Regions from separate parts of the Ensifer sp. PDNC004 genome, predicted to be linked through region 1. Evidence: predicted binding sites of a transcription regulator. Region 1 holds the regulator's gene; each other region holds the start of a gene.
What was found. The regulator LexA, encoded in region 1, represses DNA repair genes until DNA is damaged. The targets are predictions, from matches to a motif close to TGTTCNNNNTGTGTTCNG.
Positions count from the first base shown of each region.

Region 2: JVX98_RS20270 (DNA recombination protein RmuC) is a predicted target of LexA. The motif match lies at 2,940-2,957, and genes of this name have one in related genera.
Region 3: recA (recombinase RecA) is a predicted target of LexA. The motif match lies at 3,150-3,167, and genes of this name have one in related genera.

Region 1 covers NZ_CP070353.1:980,625-987,520, reverse strand. Annotated here, with positions in the region: gene JVX98_RS12730 (hypothetical protein) at 175-507, opposite strand; gene JVX98_RS12725 (hypothetical protein) at 894-1,151, opposite strand; gene JVX98_RS12720 (thermonuclease family protein) at 1,229-1,726, opposite strand; gene JVX98_RS12715 (hypothetical protein) at 1,731-2,318, opposite strand; gene ligD (non-homologous end-joining DNA ligase) at 2,756-3,706, shown strand; gene JVX98_RS12705 (hypothetical protein) at 4,042-4,374, shown strand; gene lexA (transcriptional repressor LexA) at 4,465-5,187, opposite strand; gene JVX98_RS12695 (hypothetical protein) at 5,425-5,721, opposite strand; gene JVX98_RS12690 (hypothetical protein) at 6,022-6,678, shown strand; gene JVX98_RS12685 (hypothetical protein) at 6,797-6,896, shown strand, end outside.
Region 2 covers NZ_CP070353.1:2,473,933-2,480,828, forward strand. Annotated here, with positions in the region: gene JVX98_RS20250 (hypothetical protein) at 1-462, shown strand, start outside; gene truA (tRNA pseudouridine(38-40) synthase TruA) at 473-1,216, opposite strand; gene fmt (methionyl-tRNA formyltransferase) at 1,216-2,151, opposite strand; gene def (peptide deformylase) at 2,314-2,838, opposite strand; gene JVX98_RS20270 (DNA recombination protein RmuC) at 2,990-4,183, shown strand; gene JVX98_RS20275 (ribokinase) at 4,236-5,135, shown strand; gene JVX98_RS20280 (methyl-accepting chemotaxis protein) at 5,496-6,896, shown strand, end outside.
Region 3 covers NZ_CP070353.1:828,993-835,888, forward strand. Annotated here, with positions in the region: gene cckA (cell cycle histidine kinase CckA) at 1-890, shown strand, start outside; gene JVX98_RS11990 (pseudouridine-5'-phosphate glycosidase) at 998-1,927, opposite strand; gene JVX98_RS11995 (carbohydrate kinase family protein) at 1,959-2,906, opposite strand; gene recA (recombinase RecA) at 3,226-4,314, shown strand; gene alaS (alanine--tRNA ligase) at 4,546-6,896, shown strand, end outside.

The DNA.
Region 1 (6,896 bases):
GTTTCCGAACCTGAATTCATCGCAGATGAACTTTGCTAGTCGGTCGGCATCCTTGCTGATGTGGTGGGTGTGAGTTTTCGAACATGCCGCTTTGAAAACTCTCCGTATCAAAGCAACGTCGCGAGACCCAAGGTGTTGAACTGCCAATTTTGGAGGTATGTGCACCGACGCCTCCTATGAATGAAGCGGGGCGGGCCATATCAGTAAGCGCTCATGCGGTAAGCGTGCGAGAGCGCCACCTTCATTCTCCCATCGATTGATCGCTTCAGTTTTGGTCTGTGCCGGTGTCTGACGTAACGCCGCCGATTGATAGTAGTCGATGATGTGTTGGAGAGCGCCGCTCTCCCGATCGCCCCCTTGGTAGCAGTTGATGATGCGTCTTGCGATTGCTTCTGCGGCCTCACTATTCCGCGTTAGGCCGAGCGAGCGCAGCATGTCCACGAAGATGTGGTCGATTTCGTCTATATCGTGGGGGGAAAGTGTTGTTGAATGGGTCGTGGTAGACATCGCGCGACCTCCTGTACTTGGGGCGAAAGCTTGATGATCTTCCAGTCGTCGGGGCCCTGGGAACTGCCCAGCGATGATGAAGTATGCGCCGAATTGATGACAACGCAACACACCAACAGGTGAGTACGTTGAGGAAGTCGATGGCCAAAAAAGAAAGGCGGTCGGATCAATTCGAAAGATTGACGGGGGCGATGCATAACCACAATGACCCCGCCATTCTCGACGAGGCCACCGAGTGCGCTAGGCGCAGGGGCTCCATTGCGGGGGAAATATGGAGCCCGCCGATAAGCCACAGGGGATGTGGGGCACGGCATTACAGGAACGTCTAAAATGCCTGACAGTTCCAAATATAAGTAGAAGCCACGCCGCCTAGTTCGCTGCACCTCTCAGGCGTTGCGATTGATCGCACCAAGTCTCAAACCGTTGCCGTCTCGATTGCCGCACTTGCCGCAGCGCAGGTGTGGCCGGATAACGGCGACCGGCGTTTCGGCGCCATACTTCTTTGCAAGCTGCCAGCGGTCAAGCCAGTTGCTGTAGCCGCACTGCGCGCACCGGGCGCCGATGATCTCCCATTCGGCCAGGTCCCGGAACCGGATATGGCCGATGCCTACTTCGGGGTCGATTTGGCGGTGGTCGCGACCCAACTCGATGCCTCGGTGATGTTTCATCCGACGTTTTTAGATATCGCTGCGTGAACTGGATTCAACGGCTCAGGTGACGCTCAATCGCATCGCGCTTCCCGCTTCCAGCGCTTCGCCCGCACCTCGCAGGGCAACTGAAATTCTCCCCGCCAGATCCCCAAACCGTTCGATTGCGCCGAGCGCTGCGCGTCTGCATACGCACCCTTGCTGTATTTCGGCCATTCCAGGGCGTGGCCGTTCTCGACCAGCCACCGGTTGACGTCGGTCCCATCGGCGCGAAAGCAGGTTCCGATACGTCGGTCACGATCGCGTCCGGCTAACTCGCACCGGGTCGGTCGGGAAGCAGCGAGGAACCGATCAAGAGCCATCGCCGCCGCATGGCCGCACCGATACTCTCCCCCATCCCCGTCACGGCACCTCTGCCAGCTTTCCGGCGCGTCAACCCCGCTGAAGCGCACTCTGGTTTTCCCGATGTCGATGGTGTCCCCGTCGACGACAGATGCGCGGCCAATCAGTGGTTCCGCTGCCTTGGCCACCCCGCACGCCAGCAAAACCCCAGCCACCACCGTCAATTTCATCATTTCATCGCCCCTTATGGGTTGAAGCTCCCATGCTGCGATACTCCGGCATAAAGAATGTGCAATCGTATCGATCGAGCAGCGCCGCCAGCAACGCCTGGGTGATCGCGGCCTTGGCGGCGTCCCTTTTGTTGGCGTCGACCCCGACGAGATCCTTGGCGGTTTGCTCCGGCACCTTCCAGAGTTCCTCTGTCAGGACGTCAATGATCTCGGCTTCGTCTACCGGCTCGCCGCCGCGCTCGATCCTGTGGTTTCTAAGGATGCTCTCAACGATGGAGCGCGCGATTGCCGCGGCACTAGTTTTCTCTCGCCGTCGCGACTGGCCCGTCCCGGCGAACGCCCGCTTTATCGGCTCGCGCGTGGTCACAAGGCCGATGTAGATGCCTTGATCCAGGTTTTTATGATCGGACATGGGGTAGGCCGTCTTTGCCGGCGGCCAGACTGCCGGCTTGTGTTCATAGCAAAACCAGTTCGAAGAGCCTTTGCCGATGGCGAAGCCCCAGCCGCCCCATTTCGTACAGCCGGGCTGTTCGCAGAGGTGAACCCACGGCCCCTCGGCCGATCTTCTTGTCGCGGTACCCTCGTCGCTCACGGTGCTGCCTTTTGCTGGTTCTCCCGAATTCTGGGGAGCGCAAACGTCAATTGTTGTTCTTCGTTTGTTCTTATATTATTTCGACCCAATGGTCGAGACAATTGGCGAAGCTTTCAGCCTCGGATGGCGCCTCAAGGCGCGCTGTGCCTATGGCAAGCGCGAGGGCCTGAAATCTATTCGCGAGTGCACCTGGAGCTATGATCTCGACATGCTGACGCTCGTTTCCACGCGCGGTCGCGACTTTCCCCTTGCAATTCTCGCTTCCCGGCTGCGCTGCCCGCGCTGCGGCTCTCGGCGCGTCGCCGTCGTCTTTATGCCGCCGGCCGACGGTGATCAAAGGCGAGGCGCGGCTTAGACGTTTTCGCTGTTTCTTGCGTTAACGCGGAATGGCTAAAACAGCGAAGAAAGCCCCGTCAACCGGGCCGCAAGCAGATCCGATGCCGCGGCGCGTCGAGCCATGCGTCGCAACCCTCGTCGACAACTCGCCGAAGGGGCCGGATTGGGCCTTTGAGGTGAAATGGGACGGATATCGGCTCGCGGTTCATGTCGAGCCCGGAGAGGTGAGGGCGATAACGCGGGGCGGCTACGACTGGACGCCGAAGTTCGGCTCGATCGTCGCCGAGGCGCGCGAGCTCGGGCACACTCCCATGATCATAGACGGCGAGGCCGTCGTCCTCGATGATCAAGGCAGGTCAGATTTCGGGCTGCTGCAGCGTGCGGTCGGCAAGAAGCCCAGCGCGCACGACGCAAGCGAAATCATCTTCTATGCCTTCGACCTGCTATGTCTCGACGGTCGCGACCTGCGGTGGCTGCCGTTGTCCGAGCGGCGGCAATTGCTCGAGCCGATTGTCGCCGGCATGATGGGCGCGATCCGGTTCTCCGAGGAGGTGGCGGCGGACGGCGCCGAGTTCTTCCGCGCGGCGTGCGAACTCGGCCTTGAGGGGATCGTCGCCAAGCGCCGGGACAAGCCCTATCGATCGGGCCGTCAGCCGGAGTGGCTGAAAATCAAATGTGCGCGCCGCGATACCTTCGTGATCATCGGCTATGAGCCTTCGACGATGCCAGGCGCCATCGGTCGGCTGCTGCTGGCGGCGAGGAAGGGCGACAACTTCGTCTATGTCGGCGGCTGCGGTACCGGGTGGAGCAATAAGGAATCGGTGGACCTGCGCAAGGTGCTCGACACGATCCGGGCAACGCGGCCGCCGGTCGCGCTGAAGCGCAAGGGAGCCGTCTTCACCGACCCTCTGCTCGTCGCGGACATCGAGTACCGGGCATGGACACAAGACGGGAAGCTGCGGCATCCATCCTTCAAGGGCGTGAAACAAAGGGATGACAACGCATTGCCACTCTTCACCTTGGACGAGTTGCCGCGGACCGATTCAGAGTAAGAAAAGTGTGGCAGGGTGTGGCAGCCGCCTTTGAATTTTCAATGAAAATATTTCAGCCAAGTGTGGCAGCGCGCTCGCGCAAGCCATTGATATTTCGCATTTCTACTGTTCCGGGCGAGGCCTCCAATATTTTCACCTCGTTTAAGTTGGTTTGACGTTCTGCCCTAGGGCAGCGCGGGTCGTTTCGCGACCCCACGTCCGCGCAAGCCACGTCTCCTATGCCTCCGTCGGATCTTATCGCTTCGGTGAAATCGGTAGAGGGGGAGCGATGACTCCGCTGAGATCAGCCGCATCGGTAGCGTCCGTCAACATTAAGAACGGAGGCAATGGCATCAATGAAAAAGAGACTGATCCTGACGGCGTTGGCGTGTTTTGCGGCGACCGCTATTGAGGCGCACGCTGACGACCTGGTTTTCCAGCTGAAGAACAACACCAGCGTGGTACTGACGAACTTTTATACGTCGCCGGTCGGCGTCAATGAGTGGGAAGACGATGTTTTCGGTCGGCAGGTCCTGAACCCCGGCGAGAGCATGGAGATCACCATTGCCGACGGGCGGGACGTCTGCAAATACGACATGCGATTCGAATTCGAGGAGGGCTCGGCCCTCGATACGACCGAGGACACGCAGGATCTCTGCGAGCTCGGCGAATATACGATCCACGAATAGGCGATCTGGATTTCAGGTCACCCGAAATGGAAAGAGCCTCGCCAATTTCCTTGGCGAGGCTCTTTTTTGATTCGGTGTTCTGCCTGGAATTCAATGGTAGCGGCGGATCAGCCCGACGAGCTTGCCCTGGATCTTCACGCGATCTGGTCCGAAGATGCGCGTCTCGTAGGCGGGGTTGGCGGCTTCGAGCGCAATCGACGCGCCCTTGCGACGAAAGCGCTTCAGCGTCGCTTCCTCGTCGTCCACGAGCGCCACGATGATGTCGCCGGGATTGGCCGAGTTGCCGTTGCGGATGATCACCGTGTCGCCGTCGAAGATGCCGGCCTCGATCATCGAATCGCCCTTCACTTCAAGGGCGTAATGTTCGCCGCTGCCGATCATGTCGAGCGGCACGGTGATGTCATGGGTGTTGTTCTGGATCGCCGAGATCGGAACGCCTGCAGCGATGCGCCCCATCACCGGGACGGAAACGGACGTACTTTCGGCAACCGGGGCGGGCTTCGGCGCAGCAGGAGCGGCCGCCGGCGGCTTTCCAAGGCTGCCTTCGATCACGCTCGGCGAGAAGCCCCTGCGCGGCTGCTGCTGGCCGGCGGCGTAGGCTTCCGGAAGCTTGATGACTTCGAGCGCGCGCGCCCGGTTCGGCAGCCGGCGAATGAAGCCGCGTTCTTCGAGCGCGGTGATCAAACGGTGGATGCCGGACTTCGACGCCAGGTCGAGCGCATCCTTCATTTCATCGAATGACGGCGGTACGCCCGACTCCTTCATGCGTTCGTGAATGAACAGAAGCAATTCCTGTTGCTTGCGGGTCAGCATGGCACGTCGCTCCAGAGGCGTGAAACAAATCAAGAACAGACACTATCTGTTCCATATGTGTTCCGCAAGTGCCTAAAATTTCGTGAATTCAGGCGATTGGCCGCTTCTGCGGGTGCCGATCGGTCACTTTTGCGGGAGCAGGGCGCTTATCGGCGACGGTTGCGTGCCAAAATCGCGCCGGATGACGCCAGTCGCGCAGCTGATTCGAGCGAATCACGGGGCTCTATGAGGAGAGATTTAGGTCGCTTGCGAGGTCGAGCAGGCGTCCTCGAACTCCTTCACCGTCTCTGCGCTGTTGTCTTCCGGCAGCACCGCGTCGGCGGCGTCGGTCGCGACGGGTGTGTCGCCGTCATAAACGAAGGACTGGATGTAGAACGCCAGTGCGCCCTTCCACACGTTGCGTCCATCGATCTGATGGCACGGCACGGCCCGTTCGAAATCGGTCTGGAGTTCATCCACCGTCGCGGCGCTGAGCTTGACGTCAGGCATATTGGGCGATGCGACTATCGAAGCGAGAAGCAGGGCGGCAAGCACGGGAATTGTCCACTTGATGAAGGGGTGGCACTACAGGGTGGGTAACGATGTGAACCGTGCTTTCGTTCCGAAGTCCAGCAAGCATGGCGATCACTCTGCCGTGTTCAACAGCTCTTTGCCTGCAGGCTGTGTCTGATTTGCGCCAGCCGCTCCACCTCGAGTTCATCTTGACCGTTCCTCTTGCGACGCGCGAAGAACGCACCGGCAGTATCGGCTCTAGGGTCGGGGGTGGGGGATGCGCAAGAATCCCTGCGAGGAAGAGGCTTCACCGTCTCGACAGGAGGTCAAAAAAAGATAACTTTGCGTGGAAAGTGGGGTAATTGCATGCGTAGATTGTCGTTGGTGGTGCTCGGTCTGTTGCTCACGGCCGGAGCGGCGTCTGCTGAAGATGGGCGTTCGAACATCTGGAAGCGGATCAACGCCTGGACGGTGGGTTCCGATCCTTCCCTGGGAGGCTCGTGTTACGCCGCGACGAGCTATGATGCAGGCGCGATCCTTCGTATCGGCTTTTATCCGCGGGGGTCGGCGAACCTGGCGTTTCTTTCGATCGGCAATGCCGACTGGAAATCCATCGAGCCGCAGCGGGAATATGACGTCGCCTTGCAGCTCGACCGTGGTCGCCAGTGGCCGGCCGTTGCATTCGGCGTCGATCTTACCGGCGCCAAGGCCCTCGTCGTGAACTTTTCCAACACCGACTTCTTTACCGAATTCGTTCGCAAGAACACGTTGGCGCTGGCCTTCGAGGGACGCGTCGTCGCGAGCCTCAGCCTGCGCGATTCGATGAAGGCGGTGAGCGAGATGTTCAAATGTCAGGAGGCGGTTAGCGCCTTGATCCCGAATGGCGGGCAGGGGGCAGCGAACGATCCCTTTGCCGGCGCCGGTGGCACTGGCCCGAACAACGATCCCTTTGCCGGTGGCGGCCAGACCAAGTCGTCGAAAGATCCTTTCGCCATGTGATGGGCGCGTCCGCTTGCCGCAGAGAGGTGAATATTCCTAAAATGTTGCTGGTATCGGGCTCGGTACCCTCGACAGCGGCGCGGGTACCTATCAAAATGCGGGCAAACGGGGGTTTTGCATGCGTAGATTGCTGGTCGGATTGGTAAGCTGTCTGATCGCCGCGGGATCGGCCGCGGCCGAGGAGTCCGAAATCATCAAGTGGAAGGACGTCGACGGTT
Region 2 (6,896 bases), 1.5 Mb from region 1:
CCAGCGATCGCCGTCACCTGGGCGTCCTGGCGGCTCTATTACCTCTCGGTCATGCCTGACGGCACCACGATCGGCATCGGCTTCATCTTCAAGCTGCTCGTCGTCGATCTTGTCAGCTGGCTCTTGCCGCTGGTGCTGATCGCCATTCTCTCGCGACCGCTCGGCTTTGCCGGAGCGGTGGTACCGATCGTCGTCACCACCAACTGGCTCTCGGTGCCGCTCTCCTACGCCATGGCGCTACCGGCAGCGATCCGCGTCGTCATTCCCGGGAGCCAGGGGCTGACGAGCTTCATCTGGCTGACGCTGCTCGTCATCAGCGTTGCGGTGCTCTTCCGGCTGTTGCGGATGGTGACCGGCAACCAGACGCTGCTTGCTTCGGCGCTGACCGCGCTCTTCCTGCTGCCGTCGATGATGATCGGCGATCTCCTGCAGCGCTTCTTCGGCCTGATCCCGACGAGCTAAGACGTCGGGATCAGTAGTCCACCTGAAGGAAATAAAGCCCATCGGGCGGGGCGACGGGGCCGCAGGCCTTGCGGTTGCGGGCTTCAAGCGCTGCCTGCAGATCGTCAGGCGTCCATTTGCCCTCGCCCACCAGCTTCAACGAGCCGGCGAAGGAGCGGATCTGGTTGTGCAGGAAACTCTGCGCCGTCGCGCGGATCTCGATGACGCCGGCGACAAGCGCGACGTCCAGCCGATCGAGCGTGCGCACCGGACTTGCCGCCTGGCAATGGGCGGAGCGGAAGGTGGTGAAGTCGTGATGGCCGACGAGGCGCTGGGCGCCCGCGTGCATCGCTTCATGGTCGAGCGGCTTCGGAACCCACCAGGCGCGCCGGGCTTCAAGCGCCAGCGGTGCCGGCCGTGAGATGATGCGGTAGAGATAATGCCGGCGCAGCGCCGAGAAGCGCGCGTCGAATTCCTCGGACACTTCCTCGGCCTCGAGGATCGCCACCCGCTCGCCCGCAAGCCCCAGATGGGCGTTCAGCGCGTTGCGCAGCGTATAGGGCTTCCACGGACGCGTAAGGTCCGCATGCATGACCTGGCCGCTGGCATGCACGCCGGAATCGGTACGGCCGGCGCCGCGGATCGATACGGTCTCGCCGGTCAGCGACAGGATCGCCTTTTCGATCGCCCCTTGCACGGACTCTCCGTTGTCCTGCCGCTGCCAGCCGACATAGTCCGAGCCGTCATATTCGACGGTCAGCTTGAACCGCGGCATCAGCCGACCCTCGTGCCGGGCGCCACCGGCGTTCCGCGCAGGAAATCGGCCGCGTCCAACGCCTTGCCGCCGGCGCGCTGCAATCGGGTGAGCCGAACGGCGCCCTCGGCGCAGGCAATCGTCAGATTATCGTCGAGCACCGTGCCGGCCTCGCCCGCGCCGGAAGCGGGCTGCGAGTTCAACACCTTGATGCGTTCCGGCTTGCCGGCGATCTCAAGCTCGAACCAGGCGCCCGGGAACGGCGACAGGCCGCGGATGTGGTCGTGCACCGCGCGGGCGGGACGGGCGAAATCGATGCGGGTTTCGTTCTTGCTGATCTTCTGGGCGTAGACGACACCGTCCTCCGCCTGGACCGTGAGCGGCAGATCGCCGGCCTCGAGTTTCGCCATCGCTTCCCGCATCAGGCTGGCGCCGACCTGCATCAGTCGGTCGTGCAATTCGCCCCCCGTCATCGTCTCGCCGATCTGGACCGTCTTGGTAAGCGCCACCGGGCCGGTATCGAGCCCCTTTTCCATCTTCATCACCATCATGCCGGTCTCATGGTCGCCAGCCATGATCGCGCGCTGGATGGGCGCTGCCCCGCGCCAGCGCGGCAGCAGCGAGGCGTGGCCGTTGTAGCAGCCGAGCTTGGTGCCGGCGAGAATGGCCTCGGGCAGCAGCAGCCCATAGGCGACGACGACGGCGACGTCGGCGTCGAAATCACGGAAGGTCTGGCGGTCCGCCTCGTCCTTGAAGTTGACCGGCGTCAGCACCGGAATGCCGAGCAACTCGGCCGCCTGGTGCACCGGCGACTTCTGCAGGTCGAGCCCGCGACGGCCGCCCGGCCGCGGCGGCTGGGTGTAGGCGGCGACGATCTGATGGCCGGCCTCGGCAAGTGCCGCCAGTGTCGGCACCGAAAATTCCGGCGTGCCCATGAAGATGATGCGAAGCGACAAGGCGGTAACTCCGTCCTCTCAGATCACTTCATGCGGGGAAACGGCGAAATGATCTCATTCTCTAAAACAGGACAATTTCAGGAAAGCCGTTTCACGCACTTCCTGGAATGTTCAAAGGGTTCCCGCCTTCAAGCTTTCGCGCGATCGTCCGCGATCGAAGGCTCAGATCGCCTTGGCGCCGCGCGTCTTGGCGGCCTTGGTAAACTTACGGATCACCATGTCGCGCTTGAGCTTGGAGATATGGTCGATGAACAGCACGCCGTTCAGGTGGTCGATCTCATGCTGCAGGCAGGTGGCGAGCAGGCCATCGGCCTCGATCGTCTGTTCCTTGCCGTCGCGGTCCAGATGCTTGACGGTGATGACAGCGGGGCGCTCTACCTCGGCGTAATAATCCGGGATCGACAGGCAGCCTTCCTCGTAGACCGAATAGGTGTCGGACGAAGCGACGATCTCGGGGTTGATGAAGACAAGCGGCGTCTTCTCGTCGCCTTCTTTCGAAACGTCGAGCACCAGCATGCGCCTGGCGACACCGATCTGGATCGCGGCAAGGCCGATGCCGGGGGCATCATACATGGTTTCGAGCATGTCGTCGGCCAGGCGGCGGACGTCCGCGTCGACGGTTTCGATCGGCGTGGAAACCTGGCGAAGCACAGGATCGGGAAGGATGATGAGCGGCTTGATGGTCATGATGCTCCCATAGCCGATCTTTCCATCGACGCGCAAGGAAATTGCCTTGCCACCTGCGGCACCCGTTCGCCCCTGGCCGGGCATTAACCTCGACGCGCTTCTGTTCTTGTTTTGATCTACACTTCGCGAGAGAATCTGTTAGGCTCGGCGCATGGAACCTGCGCCCCTTCCCTTCGCCCAGCCGCTGTTTTTCATCGGCACTCTGCCAATCACCCTGGGCCATCTCGTGCTTGCCGCCGGCCTTGTGGTCGTCGTTGCCGGTCTGATAGCGTTGTCGCGCCGACGCAATCCCCGCGACGACGAGCGGCAGGAACAGATGGCAATGCTGCTGGCCGCCCAGACGGAGATGCAGGGGCGGGTCGCGGCGATGGCCGAGGTGTTCGGTGCCCGGCAGGCGGAGCTCAACCAGACGCTCAGCCAGCGCATCGACGGCATGACCCACCGCATCGGTACCTCGATCAGCGAGCAGACCAAGGCGACGCATGAAAACCTGCGCCGGCTGCAGGAGCGCCTCGCGGTCATCGACACGGCCCAGAACAACATCCAATCGCTCGCCAAAGATATGGCCGGGCTTCAGGCGATCCTCTCGAACAAGCAGACGCGCGGCGCCTTCGGCCAGTCGCGCATGGAAGCGATCATCGCCGACGGGCTGCCGATGGGCGCCTTCGAATTCCAGGCGACGCTGTCGAACGGGGTGCGGCCCGACTGCACCATCCGCATGCCGAACGGCCAGCCGCCCCTGGTCATCGACGCAAAATTTCCGCTCGAAGCCTGGAACGCAATGCGTGACGCGCCGACCCCGGAACGCCGCCAGCAGATCGCCCAACTCTTTCGCCGCGACATGGAAACGCATGTGCGCGATATCGCCGGCAAATATCTGATCCCGGGTGAAACGCAGGACACCGCCTTTCTCTTCGTCCCCTCGGAATCGATCTTTGCGGAGATCCACGAGCATTTCGAAGCGATCGTGCAGAAGGCACACCGCCAGCGGATCGTCATCGTCTCGCCCTCTCTGCTCCTTTTGTCGATCCAGGTGATCCAGGCTATCCTCAAGGATGCGCGCATGCGCGAGCAGGCGCACCTGATCCAGGGCGAAGTCGCGCGGCTGATGGAGGACCTTGGCCGTCTCGACGAGCGTGTGCGCAAGCTGCAGGGCCATTTCGCCATGAGCCAGAAGGATGTCGAGGACATCCTCGTTTCCTCCAGCAAGCTGACCCGCCGCGGCGCCAAGATAGAGGCCCTCGAATTGCAAGCGGAAGGCGGCACACGGGACGCTGGTGAACCACGTGCCCCGGTCGACAATCGCGTCGGGCAATTGCGCCTGCGGGTGGTTGACGAGGACTGAGGCTGTCGGGCACTCTCCGGCCCAATTCGCAAAGCCGACAGGATACCTACACATGATTACTGTTTTTGGGTCCATCAACATGGATCTGATCGCCACCACCGCACGCCTTCCGAAGCCCGGCGAAACCGTCGCCGGCACCGGCTTCTCGACCGCCGCCGGCGGCAAGGGCGCAAACCAGGCGCTGGCCGCACGGCGCGCCGGCGCCACGGTGCAGATGGCAGGCGCGGTAGGCAAGGACAGCTTTGCCGACGGCGCGCTCGAACTGCTGAAGGGTGCCGGCGCCGACCTGTCGCTGACCAAGACAGTCAGCGAACCGACCGGCACCGCGCATATCCTCGTCGGCGGTGACGGCGAAAATGTCATCGTCGTCGTCGCCAGCGCCAATGCGACGGTCAATGAGGCCGATGCTGAAAAGGCAGTCGATGGCATGAAGCCCGGCGACACCTTGATGCTGCAGCTCGAAATTCCGGCCGCCTCGGTCGAAAAGGCGCTCACCGCCGCCAAACAGAAGGGCGTGCGCTCTGTCATCAACATCGCGCCGCTGACGCCGGAGGCAGCCCGCCTCGGCCGCATGGCCGATATCGTCATTGCCAACGAAACCGAATTCGAGCTGCTGGCCGGCAAGAGCGGTATCGGGAGCACTGAGCGCGAAGAAGCGATGAAGGCGCTGCACGCGGAGACCGGCCAGACGGTCATCGTCACGCTTGGCGCCGAAGGCGTGGTGGCCGTACATGAGGGCGAGATCCAGCGCGCCAAGGGCCTGAAGATCGAGCCGGTCGATACCGTCGGCGCCGGCGACACCTTCTGCGGTTATCTCGCAGCCAGCCTCGATGCCGGCATCGCCTTCCCCGACGCTCTGCGCCGCGCAGCAGTCGCCGGCTCCCTCGCCTGCCTGAAGAGCGGCGCTCAGCCTTCGATCCCGCTCGCTGCGGACGTGGCATCGCGCCTCTAGATTCCGCACCTAAAAGCGCACGCTTGAGACGGGCGATATTCGCCCGTCTTCATTATTCCCGGCCCCTTGCCCGCATCGTTTCCCCCCTTCCGACGACCGCTCGCGCAATCCGGACAGCCGATGTCGCGGACGTAAAACTTTGCGCGCAATTTTATCCAAGCGATGCGTAAAACAGCGTCCGTGTTGGCCCTATCTTAAGAATCTCCAGTCTATTCAGGACCGTGAGAAAACCGGCCAAAGCGCCTGGTCGTCTCCAACATGCCGGTCGGCATCTGACGCTCCATGATGGAGTTCACCCCCATTGCGAAATGCGTCCACCGCAGGTGAAAACCTGCGAACCTCCCAGCACGTGAGGATTTCATGTTCAAGTTCCAAGCCAAATCGCTGGCGACCAAACTGATCGCGGTGACAGGCGGCACGATCGCACTTGTCCTGCTTGCCTCGAATTTCGTTCTCATCTCCCAGACCGAGGACCGCGTCGAAACGCTGGTCCTCGAACAGGCTGGCGGCGAAGCCCGCGCGATTGCCTCCGACATTGCCGGCGACATCGGCGAGCTTGCAAGTGCTGCCCGCTCGATGGCGGGCATCCTCGGCCGCGCACATGCCGAGAAGTCGCTGGAGCGCACCGGGGTGATCAACATCCTCAGGGCAAACCTCGAGCAGAACCCGTTCGCCTTCGGCAGCTGGTTCGCCGAGGAGCCGAAGGCTTTCGACGGTCGCCAGGAAGACGTCGTCAACAACAAGCAACTGGGCGGCAACGACAAGGGCATCTTCACGCCCTATTGGTCGAAGAGCCGCACCAACGAAATCCAGTACTCCACTTTTGGCGCTGACTACGCGGCCGAGTGGTACAAACTCGCTGCAACAAGCGGCAAGGGTGCAATCACTCAGCCCTACACCGCACAGGACACCGACGTACCGACCGCAATGAGCTCGATCGCCTATCCGGTCATGTCCGGCGGCAAACTTCTCGGCGTCACCGGCGTCGACATTTCGCTCGCTTCGCTCGGCGATGGCCTCTCGAAGCTGAAGCCCTTCGACACCGGCCGCGTCTACCTGCTGTCGCAGACCGGCAAATGGCTGGTCGCACCGATCCCGGACCTTCTGCTCAAGGAGTATGACGGAGAAGGCAACGAGGTCGTCAAGAACGCGCTGGCCTCCGGCAAGCCGGGCATCATCTCCAACCTCTCCTATGACGGCAACGAGCCCTTCGACCGTCTCGTCTATCCGTTCACTCTCTCGGGCGTGAACACCAGTTGGGTCGTGCTCGTCGACGTGCCGCGCACCGCGATCAATGCGCCGGTCAAGGATCAGACCTACATGATGATCGTCGGCGGCCTCGTCGTGCTCGGCGCTGTGCTGCTCGGTCTCTATCTCGCGGTTCGTGGTTTCGTGCAGAAGCCGCTGGCAAGCCTCGTCAAGGACGTGAACGACCTCAGCCACGGTGACTATACCAAGGCGATCGCCGGCCAGGATCGTTCCGACGAAACCGGCGAAGTCGCCAAGGCGCTCGAAGGCTTCCGCCATCAGCTTGCCGACACCAAGCGCCTCGAAGGCGAAGCCCGCCATGAGCGCGAACAGGCCGAGCGCGAACGCGGCCGCTCGGAAACCGAGCGTGCCGAATCGAGCGCGCTTCAGCGCGACATCGTCGCCCGCCTCGGCAAGGGTCTCTCGCATCTGTCGTCCGGCGATCTCGCATTCCGCATCACCGACGATTTCCCGGGCGAATACGCCCAGCTTAAGCGCGACTTCAACGCGGCG
Region 3 (6,896 bases), 150 kb from region 1:
ATTATGGCCGCGATCTCTGGCCGGTCCGGACCGATCTCGGCCAGTTCGAACAGGTGCTGCTAAACCTCGCCGTCAACGCGCGTGACGCGATGCCCCAAGGCGGCATCATCACACTTCGCACCCGCAATCTGCCGGCGGAGGAGGTCTCGGCCTTCGGACGGCGCGAACTGCCGGACGAAGACTTCGTGATGGTCGAAGTTTCCGACCAGGGAACCGGTATTGCGCCTGAGATCCTCGACAAGATCTTCGAGCCGTTCTTTACGACCAAGGAGGTCGGCAAGGGCACCGGTCTCGGCCTGTCGATGGTTTATGGCATCGTCAAGCAGTCGGGCGGCTACATCTATCCGGAATCGGAAGTGGGCAAGGGCACGACCTTCCGCATCCTCTTGCCGCGCCATATCGAGGTGCCGGTTGCGCCCGAGGAGCCCGTGCAGGCAGGCACCGGAACCGTTGCTGCGCCGGTGGTGCAGACGATAGCGGCTCCCGTGGTCAAGAACGAGGAGCCGACCGATCTCACCGGCGATTCGGCAGTCGTGCTGCTCGTCGAGGACGAGGAGGCCGTTCGCCGCGGCGGCAAGCGCATGCTGGAAACGCGCGGATACACCGTCTATGAGGCCGGCTCCGGCGTCGAGGCGCTCGACATCATGGACGAGCTCAACGGCGCCGTCGATATCGTGGTATCCGACGTGGTGATGCCGGAAATGGACGGACCGACGCTTCTGACCGAACTCAGGAAGAAGTATCCGGACCTGAAGTTCATCTTCGTCTCGGGCTATGCCGAAGACGCCTTTGCCCGCAACCTGCCGGCGGACGCCAAGTTCGGCTTCCTGCCGAAGCCGTTCTCGCTGAAGCAACTGGCCGTCGCCGTGCGCGAGATGCTCGATTCCTAAGCCTGGTCGGTCTAAACCTCTTTTGAGTAATCCCGGTGAACTCCGGACACGAAAAAGCCCGGCGAAATGATCGCCGGGCTTTTCTGTTTGTCGAAGACTGTCCGAGATTACTTCGCGTTCAACGCCACCGCGATCTCGCCGGCAAGCCGGGCATTATTCTCGACCAGCGCAATGTTGGTCTCGAGGCTGCGGCCCTCGGTCATTTCGAAGAGGTTGCTCAGCAGATAGGGCGTGACCGCCTTGCCGGTGATCTCGTCGTTCTCGGCGTTGTCGAGCGCGCGGGCGATGTAGATTTCCATCTCTTCGCGCGGGATCTCGGCAGCTTCCGGAACCGGATTGGCGACCAGCATGCCGCCTTCGACGCCGAGCTGCTCGCGCATGGTCTGGAAGTTGGCGATCGCCGCCGGGCTGTTCAGCATCAGCGGGCTCTTGAGGCCGCTGTCGCGCGACCAGAAGGCCGGGAAGATTTCGCTGTCATAGGTGACGACAGGAACGCCGCGGGTTTCGAGCACTTCGAGCGTCTTCGGAATGTCGAGGATCGCCTTGGCGCCGGCGCAGACGACGATGACGCCGGTGCGGGCGAGCTCGTCGAGGTCGGCCGAGATGTCGAAGGAGAGCTCGGCGCCACGGTGCACACCGCCGATGCCGCCGGTCGCAAAGACCCGGATGCCGGCGCGGGCAGCGGCAATCATCGTCGCGGCAACGGTCGTCGCGCCGGTGCGGCGCTCGGCGATCGCGAAGGCGAGGTCGGCGCGCGAGACCTTCATCGCGCCCTGGGTCTTCGCCAGTTCTTCGAGCTTGGCGTCGTCAAGGCCGATATGCAGTACGCCATGGATGACCGCGATGGTCGCCGGCACGGCACCCTGCTCGCGGATGATCGCTTCAACGCTGCGGGCCATGTTCAGGTTGCCCGGGTAGGGCATGCCATGGGTGATGATGGTCGACTCCAGCGCCACGATCGGCGCGCCACGCGCCTTGGCGGCTGCGACCTCGTCGGAATATTCCATCGGCAGGAAGGGGGAAGCGGGTTTGGTCATGGTCTTTCCTTGGGAGTTCTGCTGGCAAATGTCATGACAGCATTTGGGGCACGGGCACAAGGGCCAGCGCCTGTTCGAGATTGGCCGCGGACATCTCTTCGGATGCGGCCAAGGGAGAGCGCAAGGTGATTTGAGCGGCTGCGATGCCGTGCCGCAGGCACGCGTTGATGGCGTGGCCGCCAAGGCGCGCCGAGAGGAATCCGGAGGCGAGCGCGTCGCCGGCGCCGGTGACGTCGGCAAGGGCGGGAAGGGCTGGCGGAACGGCAACGCAGGTGTTTTCGCCGTCGAAGGCGACGACGGCACGGCCACCGCGTGTGACGACGCCACCCGTAAGGCCGACGTTTCTCAGCAACGACGGCCACTCATCCGCCTCGGCCGCCTCCTTGCCGGTCAGTGCCCGGGCCTCGGATTCGTTCATGAACAGGAACGAGAGATGCGAGAGGCACGGCCGGTAGCGGATGACCTTGGCCGGCGAAACGGCGATGCCGGCGACGAGGCGGCCGTTGCCGGCAGCTGACTGGGCAAGTGCGGCAATGGTTTCTTCGGGCAGGTTGGCGTCGGTCAGAACGAGCTGGCTCGTGGCAATGACCTCGCGCAGCGCGCGCCGCTGCAACTGCCGCGGCGAGAACAGCCGATAGAGCTCCATGTCGGCAAGCGCAATCACCAGATTGCCGTCGTTTTCGAGGATCGCCGTATAGCTCGGCGTCTGGCGGTCGAGAAAGGTGAGGGGGCTGTCGATGACGCCGGCGGCGGCCGCGGCTGCGGTCACCATCTCGCCGGCCGCATCGCCGCCGCGGGTGCTGATCATGCGCACGCTGTGGCCAAGCCGCGCCATGTTGCGCGCGGCATTGAAACCACCGCCGCCCGCTTCTTCGAACCAGCTTCCCGGATTGCTCGATCCGGGCGCAGTCGTTCCCGATATACGGCCGCGCCTGTCGATATGCGCGCCACCGAAAACGACGATCTCAGCTTGCGTCATGAATGTTCCTCTGCTTGGCCGATCGGCCGAATATCTGTTGGCATCCTGCAATGCCGCATCGCGAAGCGCCACGCGCCCGACCCGTCCGGAGGGTCATGCGCCAACGAATCGGCCGGGCCTTGCTGGGCAGGTTCGAAGCGCTGGCGCCAACATTCGAAAACTCCGGTTTCGTTCCGTGAACAAGAATCGAACGAATGGTGGATAGCTATTGTTTTTCAATGTGTTGTCGCGCCCTTGCAAATACGGAACAAAACATGTACAAAAACTCCTGCGGCGGCTTCATTGCCTCGGTAGCTTCAATAACCTAAAGGTGGACCAAATGGCACAAAACTCTTTGCGGCTCGTAGAGGACAAATCGGTGGATAAAAGCAAGGCACTTGAAGCGGCACTTTCCCAGATCGAACGGTCGTTCGGCAAGGGATCGATCATGAAGCTCGGTGGGAAGGACAGCATCATTGAGATCGAGACGGTTTCGACCGGCTCTCTCAGCCTCGACATCGCGCTCGGCATTGGCGGCCTGCCGAAGGGCCGCATCGTTGAAATTTACGGCCCGGAAAGCTCGGGTAAGACGACGCTGGCGCTGCAGACGGTTGCGGAAGCTCAGAAGAAGGGCGGCATCTGCGCCTTCGTCGACGCAGAACACGCGCTCGACCCGGTCTACGCTCGCAAGCTCGGCGTCGATCTTGAAAACCTGCTGATCTCGCAGCCCGATACCGGCGAGCAGGCGCTCGAAATCACCGACACGCTGGTGCGCTCCGGCGCGATCGACGTTCTCGTCGTCGACTCCGTTGCAGCGCTCGTGCCGCGCGCTGAAATCGAGGGCGAAATGGGCGACAGCCTGCCGGGCATGCAGGCCCGCCTGATGAGCCAGGCGCTGCGCAAGCTGACCGCCTCGATCTCCAAGTCGAACTGCATGGTCATCTTCATCAACCAGATCCGCATGAAGATCGGCGTGATGTTCGGTTCGCCCGAAACCACCACCGGCGGCAACGCGCTGAAGTTCTACGCCTCGGTTCGCCTCGACATCCGCCGCATCGGCTCGGTCAAGGAGCGCGAAGAGGTGGTCGGCAACCAGACCCGCGTCAAGGTCGTCAAGAACAAGATGGCGCCTCCCTTCAAGCAGGTCGAATTCGACATCATGTATGGAGAGGGCGTATCGAAGACCGGCGAACTGGTCGACCTCGGCGTCAAGGCCGGCATAGTCGAGAAGTCGGGCGCCTGGTTCTCCTACAACAGCCAGCGTCTCGGCCAGGGCCGCGAGAACGCCAAGACGTTCCTGCGCGACAATCCGGATCTCGCACGCGAGATCGAGACGGCGCTGCGCCAGAACGCCGGCCTGATCGCCGACCGGTTCCTCGAGAATGGCGGTCCGGAAGCGGACGACGGCGACGAACCGCCGGAAGCATAAGCCGCTCGGTCCACTGAGCTTACCCAGGAACCGGTCGCCCCATGGGCGGCCGGTTTTTTGCTGGCGTCTGGACAGTCGGATATGTGAGCGATAAAAGCCTTTGGTTCCGGCGACCCAGCGCGTTGGAGGGTGTGGTCACCAAGGGCGGCTGCAGGGTTTAGGGACAATGGCTTAGTGGCGCGGCGTGGGCCGGACCCGGGCCGGAATCGGTGCTTAAGAATAGGACGCAAGATGAGCGGCGTGAATGAAATCCGGTCGACCTTTCTCGACTATTTCCGCAGGAACGGTCACGAGGTCGTGTCGTCGAGCCCGTTGGTGCCGCGCAATGATCCGACATTGATGTTCACCAACGCCGGCATGGTGCAGTTCAAGAACGTCTTCACCGGCCTGGAGCAGCGTCCCTATTCGACGGCCGTGACGGCGCAGAAGTGCGTTCGCGCCGGCGGCAAGCACAACGACCTCGACAATGTCGGCTACACCGCACGCCACCACACTTTCTTCGAGATGCTCGGCAACTTCTCCTTCGGCGATTACTTCAAGGAGCGCGCGATCGAGCTCGCCTGGAACCTGATCACCAAGGAATACGGCCTCGACGCCAAGCGCCTGCTGGTCACGGTCTACCACACCGACGATGAGGCCTTCGATCTCTGGAAGAAGATCGCCGGCTTCTCCGACGACCGCATCATTCGCATTCCGACCAGCGACAATTTCTGGGCGATGGGCGATACCGGCCCCTGCGGCCCGTGCTCGGAAATCTTCTACGACCACGGCGACCACATCTGGGGCGGACCTCCGGGTTCGGCCGATGAAGACGGCGACCGCTTCATCGAGATCTGGAACCTCGTCTTCATGCAGTACGAGCAGATCACCAAGGAAGAGCGGGTCAATCTGCCGCGTCCGTCGATCGACACCGGCATGGGCCTCGAGCGCCTCGCCGCCGTTCTCCAGGGCGAGCACGACAACTACGACATCGACCTGTTCCGCGCGCTGATCGCCGCTTCTGAAGAAGCAACCGGCGTCAAGGCCGAAGGCGACCGTCGCGCCAGCCACCGCGTCATTGCCGACCACCTGCGTTCGTCCGCCTTCCTGATCGCCGACGGCGTGCTGCCGTCGAACGAAGGCCGCGGCTACGTGCTTCGCCGTATCATGCGCCGCGCCATGCGCCATGCGCAGCTGCTCGGCGCGCAGGATCCGTTGATGTGGAAGCTCCTGCCGGCGCTCGTCGGCCAGATGGGCCGCGCCTATCCGGAGCTGGTACGCGCCGAAGCGCTGATCTCCGAGACGCTGAAGCTCGAGGAGACCCGCTTCCGCAAGACGCTGGAGCGCGGCCTCAACCTCTTGTCCGATGCCTCTGCCGATCTGTCGGAAGGCGACCAGTTCAACGGCGAAACCGCCTTCAAACTCTACGATACCTACGGCTTCCCGCTCGACCTGACCCAGGACGCACTGCGCGCCAAGGGCATCACCGTCGATACCGACGCTTTCTCGGCCGCTATGGAACGCCAGAAGGCTGAAGCCCGCGCCAACTGGGCCGGTTCCGGCGAAGCTGCGACTGAAACCATCTGGTTCGAGCTTAAGGAAAGGCACGGCGCGACCGACTTCCTCGGCTACGACACAGAGACCGCCGAAGGCGTGATCCAGGCGATCGTGCGTGACGGCGCCGTCGTCGCCTCGGCTGCCAAGGGCGACACCGTCCAGGTTATCCTGAACCAGACGCCGTTCTACGGCGAATCGGGTGGCCAGATGGGCGATACCGGCACGATCACCGTCGAGGGCGGCAAGCTCACCGTCACTGACACGCAGAAGCGCGGCGAGGGGCTCTTCGTCCACTTCGCGACCGTCGCCGAAGGCACGGTCAAGACCGGCGACGCCGCCCAGCTCGACGTCGATCATGCGCGCCGCTCGCGCCTGCGCGCCAACCATTCGGCAACGCACCTCCTGCACGAGGCGCTGCGCGAAGTGCTCGGCACCCATGTGGCCCAGAAGGGCTCGCTGGTGGCGCCCGAGCGCCTGCGCTTCGACGTTTCCCACCCGAAGCCGATGACGGCCGACGAGCTGAAGATCGTCGAAGAGATGGCCAACGAGATCATCGTGCAGAACTCGCCGGTGACCACGCGCCTGATGAGCGTCGATGATGCGATTGCCGAAGGCGCGATGGCGCTCTTCGGCGAGAAGTACGGCGATGAGGTTCGCGTTGTCTCGATGGGCCGCGGCATTCACGGCTCCAAGGCCAACCGCGCCTATTCGGTCGAACTCTGCGGCGGCACGCATGTGTCTGCCACCGGTGACATCGGCCTCGTCCGCGTCGTCTCGGAAAGCGCCGTCGGCGCCGGCGTTCGTCGCCTCGAGGCGCTGACCGGTGAAGCGGCACGCGCTTATCTGAACGAGCAGGACGAGCGTGTGAAGACGCTCGCCAACACGCTGAAGGTTCAGCCGGGCGACGTGCTCGGCCGCGTCGAAGCGCTGCTCGACGAACGCCGCAAGCTGGAACGCGAGCTGACCGAAGCCAAGAAGAAGCTGGCGCTTGGTGGCGGCGGCGAGGCAGGCTCTGCCGACGCGGCCCGCGACATTGCCGGCATCCG